Regions from separate parts of the Arthrobacter sp. CP30 genome, predicted to be linked through region 2. Evidence: riboswitches for the same ligand, from Rfam matches in the RefSeq annotation. Region 2 holds a riboswitch; each other region holds the start of a gene.
The links. Region 2 has a riboswitch for S-adenosylmethionine ahead of sfnG (dimethylsulfone monooxygenase SfnG). Riboswitches for the same ligand answer to the same signal wherever they lie in the genome.

Region 1 (3,199 bases), on a different contig from region 2:
TGGCCTCGAGCTGGCCCTTCTCCACGCTCTGGATGCCCGAGCGGAAGATCTCGCCGATGTACGCCGACGCGATCAGCGAGAGCGCGAGGATGCCCAGCGGATAGGGGCTCGTGCTGCCCGTGAGCTGCCGGAGGATCGGACCGAGTCCCAGGCCGATGAGCAGGATGATCACGACGGCGGGGAGGCCGCGGAAGATGTCCGTGTAGATGCGGGCGATCCACCGGAGCACGCGGTTGCGGGAGATCCCCATGATGGCGAGGATCATGCCGACGATCGTGCCGATGACGCCCGAGGCCAGCGCGAGCAGGAGGGTGTTGGGCAGTCCGACGGTCAGGAGGTCCGGCAGGACGGCGGCCATCGCCTCCCAGTCGAAGAACGTCTTACCGAGTTGTTCGAAGGCATCCATGCAGGACCGGCTACTTCACGACCGCGGCTTTGCTGCCGGGCTTCCAGTCGGAGGGGAGCTCGCGGTCCGGGTACCACTCCTGGGTGAGCTCGGTCCACGTGCCGTCGGCGATCACGGCGTCGAGGCCCGCGTTGAGCGCGTCGATCAGCGCCTTGTTGTCGCTGTTGACGGCGTACGCGGTGAAGTTCTCCGTGTTGATGATGGTCTCGGCGATCGTCGTGCCGTCACCCTCCTTCACCTGGCCGGTGGCCTGCTGGGAGGGGGCGACCCAGGCGTCGACCTGACCGTTCTTCACGTTCGCGTAGACGGTGTTGTAGTCAGGGAAGCGGACCGGCTCGAGACCCAGGGTGTTGGAGACGTAGTCGTCCTGCACCGTGCCCTGGACCACGCCGATGCGGGTGCTCTCCGAGAGGGAGTCGAAGCCCGTGACGGAGGAGCCGTCCTTCGTGACGACGGCCATGTAGCCGAAGTCGTAGCCGTTGGTGAAGCCGACGTTCTCGCGGCGGGCCGCCGTCGTCGAGATCGAGGAGGATCCGACGTCGAACTGCTTGTTCTGGACCTGCGCGAGGAGGGCGGAGAAGTCGGTGGACGCGAATTCGACCTCGAGGTCGAGCTTCTCGCCGATGGCACGCAGCAGTTCGTTGTCGTAGCCGGTGAACACACCGTCCTCGAGGAAGATGTTCGGCGGTGCGTCCGAGAGCGTACCGACGCGCAGGGTGCCGTCGGTGATGAGGCCGAGCCCGGACGTGTCGATCTCGTCGATCGGCGTGGTGTCCTCGGTGGTGTACTGGTCGAGCGACTGCTGGTCGCTGCCGGCCAGCGCGTCGGTGCTCTCGGTGGGCTCGCTCGAGGAGCTGCCGCAGGAGACGGTGAGAGCGAGCAGGGGGACGGTGAGGGCCGCGAGGAGCTTGCGGGAGATGGTCATGGGGGTCCTTCGTCGAAGCTGCGCCCGCTGGCGGGCGCGGAGGATGGAGTGTCGGGGACGCCGCGGGGCGGCAGGAGGAAGGGCTGCTTGCTGCTGGGTGACACGCTCGCTGTTCTGGGCTGTGCGCGCAGATGCGGAACGGGGGACCCGGGATTTTCCGGTGCTGGACCGCACGACGCCGTACTTGCCATCCGGGGGACTTGTCCCGGCGGCCGAATCTTCACCTGGAGCACCCCACTACGGGAGAGGGTTGCTGTCCAGCCGGCCAGGGCCGTGGGCTGGAACTCTTGATTTCAGGAAAACGCTAGGCCAGCAGGGAGGGCCGGGTCAAAACGCCGGCCGGTGAAAAGCCACGATCGACGTCGCATTCGGCCCTTTCGGGCCCGATTGTGGCGAGGATTACACGAATCGGTCGACGAGCTCGGTCAATTCGGCCGTCAGGGCCGTCGACGTCCGGAGGTCCTGGCCGTCGAGGGAGAGGACGGGCGCGAGGAGCCGGATGCTCGAGATGAGCCACACGGCGTCGGCCTCGAGCAGGTGGTGCGGCTCGAGCGGTCCGTAGCCCAGCTCCCAGCCCTGCTCCTTCGCCGCGGCGAAGAGCGCGCTCTGTGACGTGCCGGCCAGGATGCCGCTCTCGAGCTGCGGGGTGAGCAGGGTCTTCCGCCCGTCGCGGTCGTAGGCGAGCAGCACCGTGGACGTGGGGCCCTCGAGGACCTTGCCGTCGGAGGACGTGAAGATGACGTCGTCGGCACCGTGCGCCCTGGCATAGCGCACGGCCGCCATGTTGACGGCATAGGAGAGCGTCTTGGCCCCCATGAGCAGCCAGGGCGCGCGCTGGGCGACGGTGCTGTCGTACCCGCGCTCGAGGAACAGCACCCGGAGCCCTGTCGCCCGCTGCTCCAGTGTCGACGCCGGGACGGGGGACACCTGTACCCAGGCGGTCGCGCTGCCCGCACCCTCGACGCCGCGCGTCGCGATCAGCTTCACGACGGCGTGCGTGCGGTCGGGCTCGGCCGCCGCGAACTCGCGGAGACCCGTGCGGATCGCGCGGCTCCAGGCGCCGGCCCCGGGCACGGTCAGGTCCAGTGCGGCGGCCGACGCCGCCAACCGATCGAGATGGGCCTGTTCCTTGCGCGGTGTCCCGCCGACGGCCAGCATCGACTCGAAGATGCCGTCCCCCCGGGTGGCGCCGAGATCGGTGGCCATGAGCTGGGGACGGGAGGCGTCGGCCACGGTGCCGTCGTCGTGGGCCGGGTCGAGGAACACCAGAACAGTCATGCCTGACAGCGTAGGCGACGAGGGCGTCCGGCCGGCCGTCAGGACGAGCGCCGACCCATCCTGAACAGGAGGCCGTCCCGCACCATCGGCCACTCGTGGGCGAGGATCGAGTAGACGACGGTGTCGCGCAGCTCGCCGTTCCGCGCACGGGTGTGGCTCCTGAGGACGCCGTCCTGCTTCGCGCCGAGGCGGGTGATGGCCTCACGGGACTGGCGGTTCAGCCAGTGGGTGCGGAACTCGACGGCGGGACACCCGAACACCTCGAAGGCGTGGCGCAGCAGGAGGTACTTGGACTCGGTGTTGGTGCCCGTGCGGTGCGCCGAGGCGGCGTTCCAGGTGGAGCCGATCTCGACGCGGGGCGTGTCCCGATCGATGTTCATGTAGGTGGTCATCCCGATGATCCGGCCCGGCCCGTCCGTTTCGACGGTCCGCGCGGTGAACGGGATCATGGATCCGGAGTCCTGCAGGGTGAGGCGTCGCTCGATCTCCTGCCTCATGTCCTCGGGTTCGGGGACCGAGGTGTACCACAGCTCCCAGAGGCGTCCGTCCCGGGCGGCGTCGACCAGTCCGTCATGGTGGTCCGGAGCGAG
Region 2 (3,199 bases):
CTCGATGCCGAAGCGGCGCAGCGTGACGTCGAGCTGGGTCACGGTCCCGCCGTACAACTGGGAGGCCGCGACGATGTGATCGCCCGCCTGGCACAGGGCCGCGAAGGTGATGAACTCGGCACTCATGCCCGACGCCGTCGCCACTGCGCCGATCCCGCCCTCGAGGGAGGCGATGCGCTCCTCGAAGGCCGCGACGGTGGGGTTGCCGATGCGCGAGTAGATGTTGCCGTACTTCTGCAGCGCGAAGAGGTTCGCGGCGTCGTTCGTGTCCTTGAACACGAAGGACGTGGTCTGGTAGATCGGGACGGCCCGCGCGCCGTGCGTCGCGTCGGGGGTTCCGCCGGCGTGGAGAGCACGCGTGCGGAAACCGAAGGAACGTTCTGCCATCAGACACCTGCCTTGCTGGGATGGGTTCCGGTGAGGGTCTCGTCCGGATCGAAGTCGACGCCGGCCCTGCGGGCCGCATCCGCCTCGAGCTCGCGCACGATCGGGAGGATGTCCGTCCCGAAGGCGGCGACCTCCTCCTGGAAGTGCAGGTAGCAGGTCAGGAAGAGGTTGACGCCGATCTTCTTGTACTCGACGATCCGCTCGGCGATCTGCTCCGGAGTGCCGATCAGCTGCGTCCGGAAGCCGTCGTTGTACTGGATGAGGTCCTCGAAGGAGGAATCGGCCCACATGCCCTTGCCGTCCTTCGTGGAGGCGCCCGCTTCCTGCACGGCGTCGCGGAAGCCCTCGACCGCGGGACGGTGGGCCTTGGCCACGATCTCACGGAGCGTGTCACGCGCCTCCTTCTCGGAGTCGCGGGCGATGACGAAGCCGTTCAGCCCGTACCGGGGACGGCGCCCGGCGGCGGTGGCCGAGGCCTGCACCCCGGCGATGTTCTCCCTGAACCCGTCGAGGTCCTTCCCGTTCGAGAAGTACCAGTCGGCGACCCGGCCGGCAGTGGCCTGCGCCGCCGTCGAATTGCCGCCGAAGAAGACTTCCGGGTGCGGGCGGCCGGGGACGTCGACGGGCGGGGGGCTCAGTGTGAAGTCCGTGATGTCGTAGTACTTCCCCGACTGGCTGTAGCCCTGTTCGGTCCACAGGCCCCTGAGCACGCGGATGAACTCCTCCGTGCGGACATAGCGCTCGTCGTGCTCGAGCCACTCGAGGCCGAAGTTCACGAACTCGTCCTTCAGCCAGCCGGAGACGATGTTCACGGCCGCGCGGCCGTTCGAGATGTGGTCGGCCGTGATGATGAACTTGGCCAGCACGCCCGGGTGCCACATCCCGGGGTGGACGGCGGCGATCACCTTGAGTCTCTCGGTCGCGGCGAGGAGGGCGAGCGAGAAGCTCGTGGCCTCGTGCTGCTTGTCCGCGCCGTAGGAGGCGGCGTACCGCGTCTGTGACAGGGCGTACTCGAAACCGGCGTCCTCCGCGATCCGGGCGAGCTTGCGGTTGTAGTCGAAGTCCCAGCTGGTGCGCTGCTCGATGGTCGAGACCACGAGACCACCACTGACGTTGGGGACCCAGTAGGCGAACTTCAGGGGAGTGGACAGGTCGGCGACGCTCATGACTTCCTCCATCGTTCTGGCAGTAGCACCCTACTGTCCCCGTGGTGCACGGGGGCCAGGGTTGCTGCGGCGTCAATGAGCCAGATCTCTCGGCCGCTCGGGATGGTCAAGCACGAGTGTGACATCGGGGTCGCGACAATCCAAACAATGTGTCGCTCTGCGTGGTGCCGGATGTCAGGGCGGAGTCCTGGTCCGTACGCCTAGGGTTGGTGCATGGATCACGGCGGAACCGAGGAGTGGAGGGCTGCTACGCGCGAGCAGGAGCGCCTCCTGTGGAACACCCTGTGCTGGGTCGGTGCCGTCCTCACGCTCGTCCTGGCCGGCAGCATCGTGGCGGCATCGAGTATCGGCGGGACATCCGTCGGAGTGTGGTTCTTCGTGCAGCAGTGCGGCCTGCTGATCCTCAGCGCGACGGGGACCGTGCTCGCCTTCCGCCGGTGGCGTTCCGCGGGATCGCGCCGGGAGCGCGCGCTGCAGGGCGATCGGTGACCGGCGGGAAGGGCAGGATACGCCCCGTTACAGAAATGTGACAAACGCCCGGAGCGCTGGGTACTCTCAGTCGGTGCTCCCGTCCACGTGGGGCGCTCCCGCACGGATTGCCGAGCCCTGCCGCCGATCGGGATACGTCCGCATACACCGAAGGCAGGGACGGGGGAACCATCAGTTCCACCGGACGCGCAGGATCCCTGCACGCGTCCTCGGGGTTAAGTCGCACCGCACCGCCCACCGGCGGTGCCCGCGGCCGGGTGACTCCCATCCGAACCCGACAGCTCACCCCGCAGGCATGGGAGAGGTATAGAACCATGTCACGAATCACTTCACCGGCACGCCACCGCGCGGACGTCGACGGAAACCTCGCGCTGCAGGGCCTGTCCCGCGCCGCGAAGAGCGGAGCCACCGCCGTGGGCCGCCCGGTCGCCATCGTCGCCGTGACGTCGGGCCTCGCCCTCAGCGCCGTCGGCACCGCACACGCCGGCACCTACACCGCCGAGGGCACGACGGCTCCGACCGCCGCGGTCGCCCCCGCTGCCGCAGCAAGCGCCGCGGGCACCGCTTACACCGTCGCCGCCGGCGACACCCTGGGTGCCATCTCGGCCCGCTACGGCGTCGAGCTCACCACGGTCCTGACCGCCAACGGCCTCTCGCTCGCATCGGTCATCTTCCCCGGACAGACGATCGTCATCCCCGCCGCCGGTGCTGCTGTCGCGGCGCCGGCCCAGACGGTGTCCGCCCCGGTCGCCGCAGCACCAGCTGCTCCTGCCGTCCAGCAGGCCGCCGCAATCGCTCCGGCTCCGGCCGTGTCCACGGAAGCCGGATCGGGTGTCTACCTGGCCTCGGCAGCGATCACCCCGGTCGCCGCCGAGACCGCTCCCTCGGGCAACGCCGCGGGCGCCATCCTCGGCTCCGCCCGGGCGCAGCTCGCTGCCGGTGCCGTGCAGGACTGCACCGTGCTGGTCGAGAAGGCCCTGCGCGCGGCAGGTATCTCCGTCGGAGACCTCGGCCCCTCGCAGTTCTTCCAGTTCGGCGCCCAGGTGTCCACCCCCGCTCCCGGTGACCTCGTCATCACGGGCGGCCACGTGGCCGTCTACGTCGGCGGTGGCCAGGTCATCAGCAGCGGCATGAACGGCATCAACGCCACCATGCAG
Region 3 (3,199 bases), on a different contig from region 2:
GCGCCTGCCAGCGCTCCGAGTGCAGCTTCAACCACGATCTCCTCTGCAGCGCGCCGGCCGTGAAAGTGGGTCCGGGTGCCGAGGCCGCTGACTGCCTCACCTACACGCACGCCTGACCGGCTGAGGCGGTCGACAACGGCCGCCACACGGAGAAGGACCGGACGACAGTCCGGTCCTTCTCCGTGTTCGCCTCGTCGCGAGCTCTCAGATCTCGACGCGTCCCTCGCCGGTCTCGAAGGTCACGGACATGATGCCGGGGGTGCCGTTCGGTGCGATCCACTGCACCTGGACGCCGTCGAGCGTCTCCTCGACCGCAGTGCCGAGCCACTCGGTGACGCGCTCGGAGGACCCCGCGATGGTCAGGCAGTCGAGCTTGACCGACGCCGGGCGTGCCTTGGACGGGTGGAGTTCCTCGGTGCCCTCGTCCCAGCGGAGGAGGTAGGGGACCTGCGGGTCCGCGATGAGGCCCTTGATGCCGATCTGCTGCCAGGTCAGTTCCTGGCCGTCCGGGAACTTGCGGTTCCCTGGGACGGCGCTGCGGCCGAGGCGTTCCTCGAACGGGCCCAGGTCGTCGACAGCGACGCACCAGCCCATCCAGCCTCCGCCGGCCTCGGAGCGGGCGCGGACGGCCTGGCCGAAGGGCGCCTTGTCCGACGCCGGGTGGTTCAGCACCTCCACGACCTCGAGGTACTGGCTGTTGGCCAGCGGGAAGATCATGTTGCGGGTGCCGAAACGCGGGTGCACACCGCCCTTCACGGGCTCCATGCCGAGCCGGGCCGAGATCCGGTCGGCGGTCGCGGCAAGTCCATCGGGTTCACAGGCATAAGAGACGTGGTCCAGGCGCATGCGGTTATTTTGGCACTAAGTGATGCACCTCTCGACTTAGGGCCGCCTTACCCGTGGACAGCGCCCACCGGCCCCGTCGGAGCGCCGTCCGAGGCGGCGGCGGAGCGCAGAGCCGGTGGGTCGCATGCCGGCGCGAGGCACCGCCGGGAACCGGAGGGGCACCTCGGGCGACGTTCCGTGCCGGCTTCACGGAGGGTCACACGGGTTGCCGGACACGCTCCCATACGTTTTCATGGATGCAGGTCATGAGTGCCAGCACTAAGCCCCGGCTTGCTGGCCGGCAACCCTCCAACCGCGGTGGGGTGCCCCGGGTGAGGACCAGGTCCGGCGCGGGTTCGGCGTCGTTCAAGCGCGGGCTCCTGCGGGGCCCGGTCTCCCGGAGCCGGAACTGTCGGCGGGAGCATCGGAGATCGCAGGGCCCCTACCGACAGGGAGCACCATGTCCAACGATTGGTCTTTCGAGACACGCCAGATCCACGCCGGCCAGGTGCCGGACGCAGCCACGGGGTCCCGGGCCCTCCCCATCTACCAGACCTCCTCCTTCGTGTTCCCGAGCGCCGAGAGTGCGGCGAACAGGTTCTCGCTGACCGAGCTCGCGCCTATCTACACCCGGATCGGCAATCCGACGCAGGAGGCCGTGGAGACCCGGATCGCGAGCCTGGAGGGTGGCGTCGGTGCGCTGCTGCTCGCCTCGGGCCAGGCCGCCGGGACCTTCGCGGTGCTGAACATCGCCGAGGCGGGGGACCACATTGTCGCCAGCCCGAGCCTCTACGGGGGTACGTACAACCTGTTCAGGCACACGCTGAAGAAATTCGGGATCGAGACCACGTTCGTGGAGGACCCGGACGATCTCGAGCAGTGGCGTGCGGCGGTCCGCCCGAACACCAAGCTCTTCTTCGGCGAAGTGGTCTCCAATCCCCGCCAGGACGTCCTCGATCTGGAGGGCATCAGCGGTGTCGCCCACGAGCACGGGCTCCCGATGATCGTAGACAACACGCTCTCCACCCCGTATCTCATCCGGCCCATCGAGTGGGGCGCGGATATCGTGGTCCACTCGGCCACGAAATACCTGGGCGGGCACGGCACCGCGATCGCGGGCGTGATCGTGGACTCCGGGAACTTCGACTTCGCCCGGTACCCGGAGCGGTTCCCCGGCTTCAACACGCCGGACGAGAGCTACCACGGACTCGTCTACGCGCGTGACCTCGGTGTCGGAAGCCCGCTCGGCGCCAACCTCGCCTACATCCTCAAGGCACGGGTGCAGCTCCTGCGCGATCTCGGCGCCGCGGTCTCTCCGTTCAACGCCTTCCTGATCGCGCAGGGCCTCGAGACGCTCAGCCTCAGGGTGGAGCGGCATGTGCAGAACGCCCAGGCCGTCGCCGAGTGGCTGGAGGCGCACGACGACGTCGAGCGGGTCTCCTACGCGGGCCTGCCGTCCAGCCCCTGGTACGAGCGCGGCCGGAAGTACGGGCGCATCGGCACGGGGGCGATCGTGAGCTTCGACATCGCCGGGGGGCTCGAGGCGGGCAAGCGCTTCGTCGACGGTCTCGAACTGCACTCGCACGTGGCGAACGTGGGGGATGTGCGGTCGCTCGTCATCCACCCCGCATCCACCACCCACAGCCAGCTCGGCGCGGAGGCGCAGCTCACGGCGGGCGTCCGGCCGGGCCTCGTCCGCCTGTCCGTGGGACTCGAGAACATCACCGACATCCTCGCCGACCTCGACGCCGGCTTCCGAGCGGCCAAAGGAGCCTGACCCTTCGTGACCACCTACCCTTCCGCTCCGCTGCACCAGGGGAACGACGCCGGCCCCTCGGGGGACGGGTTCCTGCGCGTCGCCCCGATCGGCCCCCTGGCCCTCGAGACCGGGGGCGCGCTGCCGGACGTGCAGCTCGCCTTCGAGACGTGGGGGGAGCTGGATGCGGAGGCATCGAACGCGGTGCTGGTGCAGCACGCCCTCACGGGCAGCTCGCACGTCGCACGCGGTGCGTCGGAGGAGGAGGGCTGGTGGGATGCGCTCGTGGGCCCCGGGCGGACGGTGGACACGGACCGCTTCTTCGTGGTGTCGATCAACATGGTGGGCGGCTGCTACGGCTCGACGGGGCCGGCCAGCCTGGCGCCCGACGGCGCCCCCTGGGGCTCCCGTTTCCCGTTCGTCACCATCCGGGACGGGGTGCGGGCGGAGGCGTTGCTCGCCGACCAGCTCGGCATCCACCGCTGGCACTCGGTCCTCGGCGGATCCATGGGCGGCGCGCGTGCCCTGGAGTGGGCCCTGATGTACCCGGACCGCGTGGAGCGATGCGCCGTCATCGCCTGCACAGCCGCCAGTTCGGCCGAACAGATAGCGTTCGCC
Region 4 (3,199 bases), on a different contig from region 2:
GGGGAGTCCGCGACGGCGCGGGAAGCGTTCACCGGTGCCGCCTGCTCTGGCCTGCCGTTCTCCGACGCCTGATGCTGGAGGCCCGACGTACTGCAGGAGGTCCGACAGTGAGCATTCTCGAGCAGGTGTCCGAGAGCGAGGCGACGGGCGAGATCGCCGCCATCTATGGCGAGGATGCCGACTCCCTCGGCTACGTCGCGGCGCACACCAAGGTCCTTGCGCTGCATCCTCCCGCCTACCGTGCGTGGGAGGGACTGATCAGCGCGATCGCCGGGTCGATGGACCCCCGGCGATACGAGTTGGTGACGCTCGCTGCGGCCCTGGGCATCGGAAACAGGCATTGTCGGCTCGCGCACGGCCGGAAGGCGTTGCCCTACATCGGCGAGGAGGAACTGACGGCCCTTGCCCGGGACTACCGCACGGCGGGCCTGTCGTCTCCTGAGGTGGCGATGATGGTCTTCGCCGAGAAGATGAGCACCGCGTCGGCGTCGATGACCGACGCCGACGCACTCGCCCTGCGCGCCGAGGGGTTCACGGACCCGGAGATCGTGGAGATCGCTCTTGCGGCGGCCGCCCGTAACTACCTCAGCCGCGCCCTGCAGGCGCTGGGCGCGGACGTGGATGTTCCGCCCGGCCTGAGCGCGACCCTGACATCTGCACTTCTCGATCAGCTTCGGTAGATCATCCGTGGCGCTTCCAGAGCTGACGGTCAACGACCGATGATGCCGCGGCCCGCAGTTCTCGCACCGGTGCGGGCAAGACCTTCAGGAACCGGATGGCCCCTTCCAGAGGGACTGGTAATTTGCCGATAATCTACATTATGTCAACTAGCTTCGACGATCACCCCTCGTCCAGGCTGCGCCGACTCCACGTCGAATGACAGCGGGTCTGCAGCGGGCTCATAGAATCCGCTCCTGCCGCTCCATTCCCGGCGAGCTCCTCACAGGTGTCGACGGCGCTGTCTTTCTCTCGACGGCCGGAGTGCCCTTCGTGATGCCCATGGCGAGCAGGACATCGGCCGTCTCTTGCCGAAGGGCTTGTGCCGGATCAGTCACGTCCTCTACAGTGATCCAGAAATAATGAACGCCATTCATTTTGTGGCGTCCGTCATGACCAGGAGGACACCATGCGCGCTGCCGGATGCACCGGGGACGCACGACCCCCCAGGGCAGTCGGCGCACACGCCTGACCGTACGGTCCGGTCGTCGACGAAGCACGATCTGCTCCGTCCGCGTCGTCCGCGTCGTCCGAGGATCGTCACCGCACCTCACGGCTGCGGCATGGTCCAGGGACATCCTGATGGGACGTGTGGGCACCGTCGATGACATCGCCGCGCTGATCTGCTTCCTGGTGGGACCCGACGCCGGCTACATCACCGCGGCCACCTACGACATCAATGGCGGTCTGCAGATCTCCTAGGCCTGCGCGGGATCCGCGACGCGCTGTCGGTGACGATGAGCGGCACCGCCGGGGATTCTCACGTGCGCGCCTTTCCGGAGTGCAGGGAATTGCGGCGTGTCCTTCTGGACACCTCGAAGGCGCCTTCGCCGAATTCCCTGCACTTTCGATAGATGATCGAATCTTCGCGTCACATTACTTCTTTTGTTTCCCCAAGCCATCAGCACTCTGCTTATAGTTGGGACAGCTTCAAGAGACGCGGTCGGAAAGCTCCGACTGGACCGCGCACCAACCCCATGTTCCTGGGTGGTTCGGATGACGAAGCGGCCTCCACCCCGGCGCATGCGCCGGACCGGTGCGGGCAAGAGCACTCCGAAAGGGCTTCGCCGTGAGCTGTCCAGCACTCCCCTAGCATTTCTCTCCCTGTCCCGACGTCGCGCCCTGCGCTGCTGACGAGGGACTGCTTGCACCTTTCTCCGGACGCCCTTCGCTCGAATGCGTCCTTTTTCCCGAGGGAATTCACCATGCCTGAAATGTCGATCCATCCTGCCCGGAATTCATCCGGTGCATTCACCTCCGCCCTACCCTTCCGCACGCCGCTGTCACGGACGGCCCTCGGCGCCGTCACCCTGATCGTCGTCCTCGCCGGATGCGCCGGACCCACGGGATCCACCGCGCCGGCAGGCACCGAGCCGGTGTCCGGTGGCATCCTCGACGTCTCCATCTCCGCAGAGCCCGGCTGCCTCGACGGGCACGGTATCTCGGCCACGCAGCAGCAGTTCCTCGGGCGTCTCATCTACGACAACGTCGTGACCCTGGACGAGGACGGGGAGATCGCGCCGTACCTCGCCGAGTCCTGGGAGATCTCCGAGGACGGCAGGACGTACACCTTCCGCCTGCGCGAAGGTGTCACGTTCAGCGACGGGTCACCCTGGAACGCGGAGGTCTTCGGACAGAACCTGGAGCACATGCGGGACCCGGCCACCAAGTCGCCCCTGGCCGCCGCCTACATCGCCCCGTACGTGGACGGGACGGTCGTGGACGAGTACACCTTCGAAGCACACCTCGCCTACCCCTACACGCCGTTCCTCTACACACTCGCGCAGTCCTGGCTCGGCATGAACTCGGGCAAGGCCATCACCGAGTCCCCGGAGACCCTCTGCCAGAATCCCATCGGCACCGGCCCGTTCACCGTGGAGGACTACCGGCCCGGGCAGAGCATCAGCTACGCGAAGCGGGAGGACTACGACTGGGCGCCCGCGTGGCTCGAGGGTGAGGGCGCGGCCCACCTCGACGGCGTCGAGGTCACCCTCGTCGCGGAACCGGTGATCCGGCACCAGTCCCTGGTCTCGGGACAGTACGACCTCACCGAGAACCTGGCACCCCAGAACGCGGCAGCGGTGCAGGCGGACCCGAACTTCGTGTACGAGAACCTGCCGAGGACGGGCAGTCCCTACGTGCTCGGCTTCAACCTGGCGCGCGCTCCGTTCGACGATCTCGCCGTCCGCCAGGCCTTCGCCGCTGCCGTCGACACCGAAGCGGTGACCGAGAGCCTCGGGTTCGGCACCTACACACCGATCGACAGTTTCCTCTCGAAGGAGAGCAAGTACTACGATCCGACCGTCGAGGGCGTGCTGACCTACGATCCGGCACGAGCGGACGCGCTCCTCGACGAGGCCGGCTGGACGGGGCGGGACGCAGATGGCTTCCGCACCAGGGACGGCGCGCGGCTCACCGTCGAGGTGCCGACCGTCGAGAGCTCGACGCCCAGTCCCCTGCTCGTGCAGCTGCAGGGTGAGGC

Region 1: linked by a shared signal. The riboswitch ahead of ACTIMO_RS00705 (ABC transporter substrate-binding protein) and the one ahead of sfnG (dimethylsulfone monooxygenase SfnG) in region 2 are both predicted to bind S-adenosylmethionine.
Region 3: linked by a shared signal. The riboswitch ahead of ACTIMO_RS11315 (bifunctional o-acetylhomoserine/o-acetylserine sulfhydrylase) and the one ahead of sfnG (dimethylsulfone monooxygenase SfnG) in region 2 are both predicted to bind S-adenosylmethionine.
Region 4: linked by a shared signal. The riboswitch ahead of ACTIMO_RS11955 (ABC transporter substrate-binding protein) and the one ahead of sfnG (dimethylsulfone monooxygenase SfnG) in region 2 are both predicted to bind S-adenosylmethionine.

What each region holds. Positions count from the first base shown of each region.
Region 1 covers NZ_JBQEMM010000001.1:155,185-158,383, reverse strand. The annotation lists gene ACTIMO_RS00710 (amino acid ABC transporter permease) at 1-406, opposite strand, end outside; gene ACTIMO_RS00705 (ABC transporter substrate-binding protein) at 417-1,331, opposite strand; SAM riboswitch class IV at 1,507-1,624, opposite strand; gene ACTIMO_RS00700 (aminodeoxychorismate lyase) at 1,731-2,609, opposite strand; gene ACTIMO_RS00695 (GNAT family N-acetyltransferase) at 2,648-3,199, opposite strand, start outside.
Region 2 covers NZ_JBQEMM010000002.1:335,245-338,443, forward strand. The annotation lists gene ACTIMO_RS04945 (O-acetylhomoserine aminocarboxypropyltransferase/cysteine synthase family protein) at 1-387, opposite strand, end outside; gene sfnG (dimethylsulfone monooxygenase SfnG) at 387-1,565, opposite strand; SAM riboswitch class I at 1,559-1,662, opposite strand; gene ACTIMO_RS04955 (hypothetical protein) at 1,767-2,042, shown strand; cyclic di-AMP (ydaO/yuaA leader) riboswitch at 2,178-2,353, shown strand; gene ACTIMO_RS04960 (C40 family peptidase) at 2,357-3,199, shown strand, end outside.
Region 3 covers NZ_JBQEMM010000007.1:151,766-154,964, reverse strand. The annotation lists gene ACTIMO_RS11325 (DUF1540 domain-containing protein) at 1-116, shown strand, start outside; gene ACTIMO_RS11320 (VOC family protein) at 205-846, opposite strand; SAM riboswitch class IV at 1,088-1,204, shown strand; gene ACTIMO_RS11315 (bifunctional o-acetylhomoserine/o-acetylserine sulfhydrylase) at 1,286-2,602, shown strand; gene metX (homoserine O-acetyltransferase MetX) at 2,609-3,199, shown strand, end outside.
Region 4 covers NZ_JBQEMM010000008.1:109,739-112,937, reverse strand. The annotation lists gene ACTIMO_RS11965 (carboxymuconolactone decarboxylase family protein) at 108-680, shown strand; partial or broken gene ACTIMO_RS11960 (SDR family oxidoreductase) at 1,276-1,419, shown strand; SAM riboswitch class IV at 1,646-1,772, shown strand; gene ACTIMO_RS11955 (ABC transporter substrate-binding protein) at 1,923-3,199, shown strand, end outside.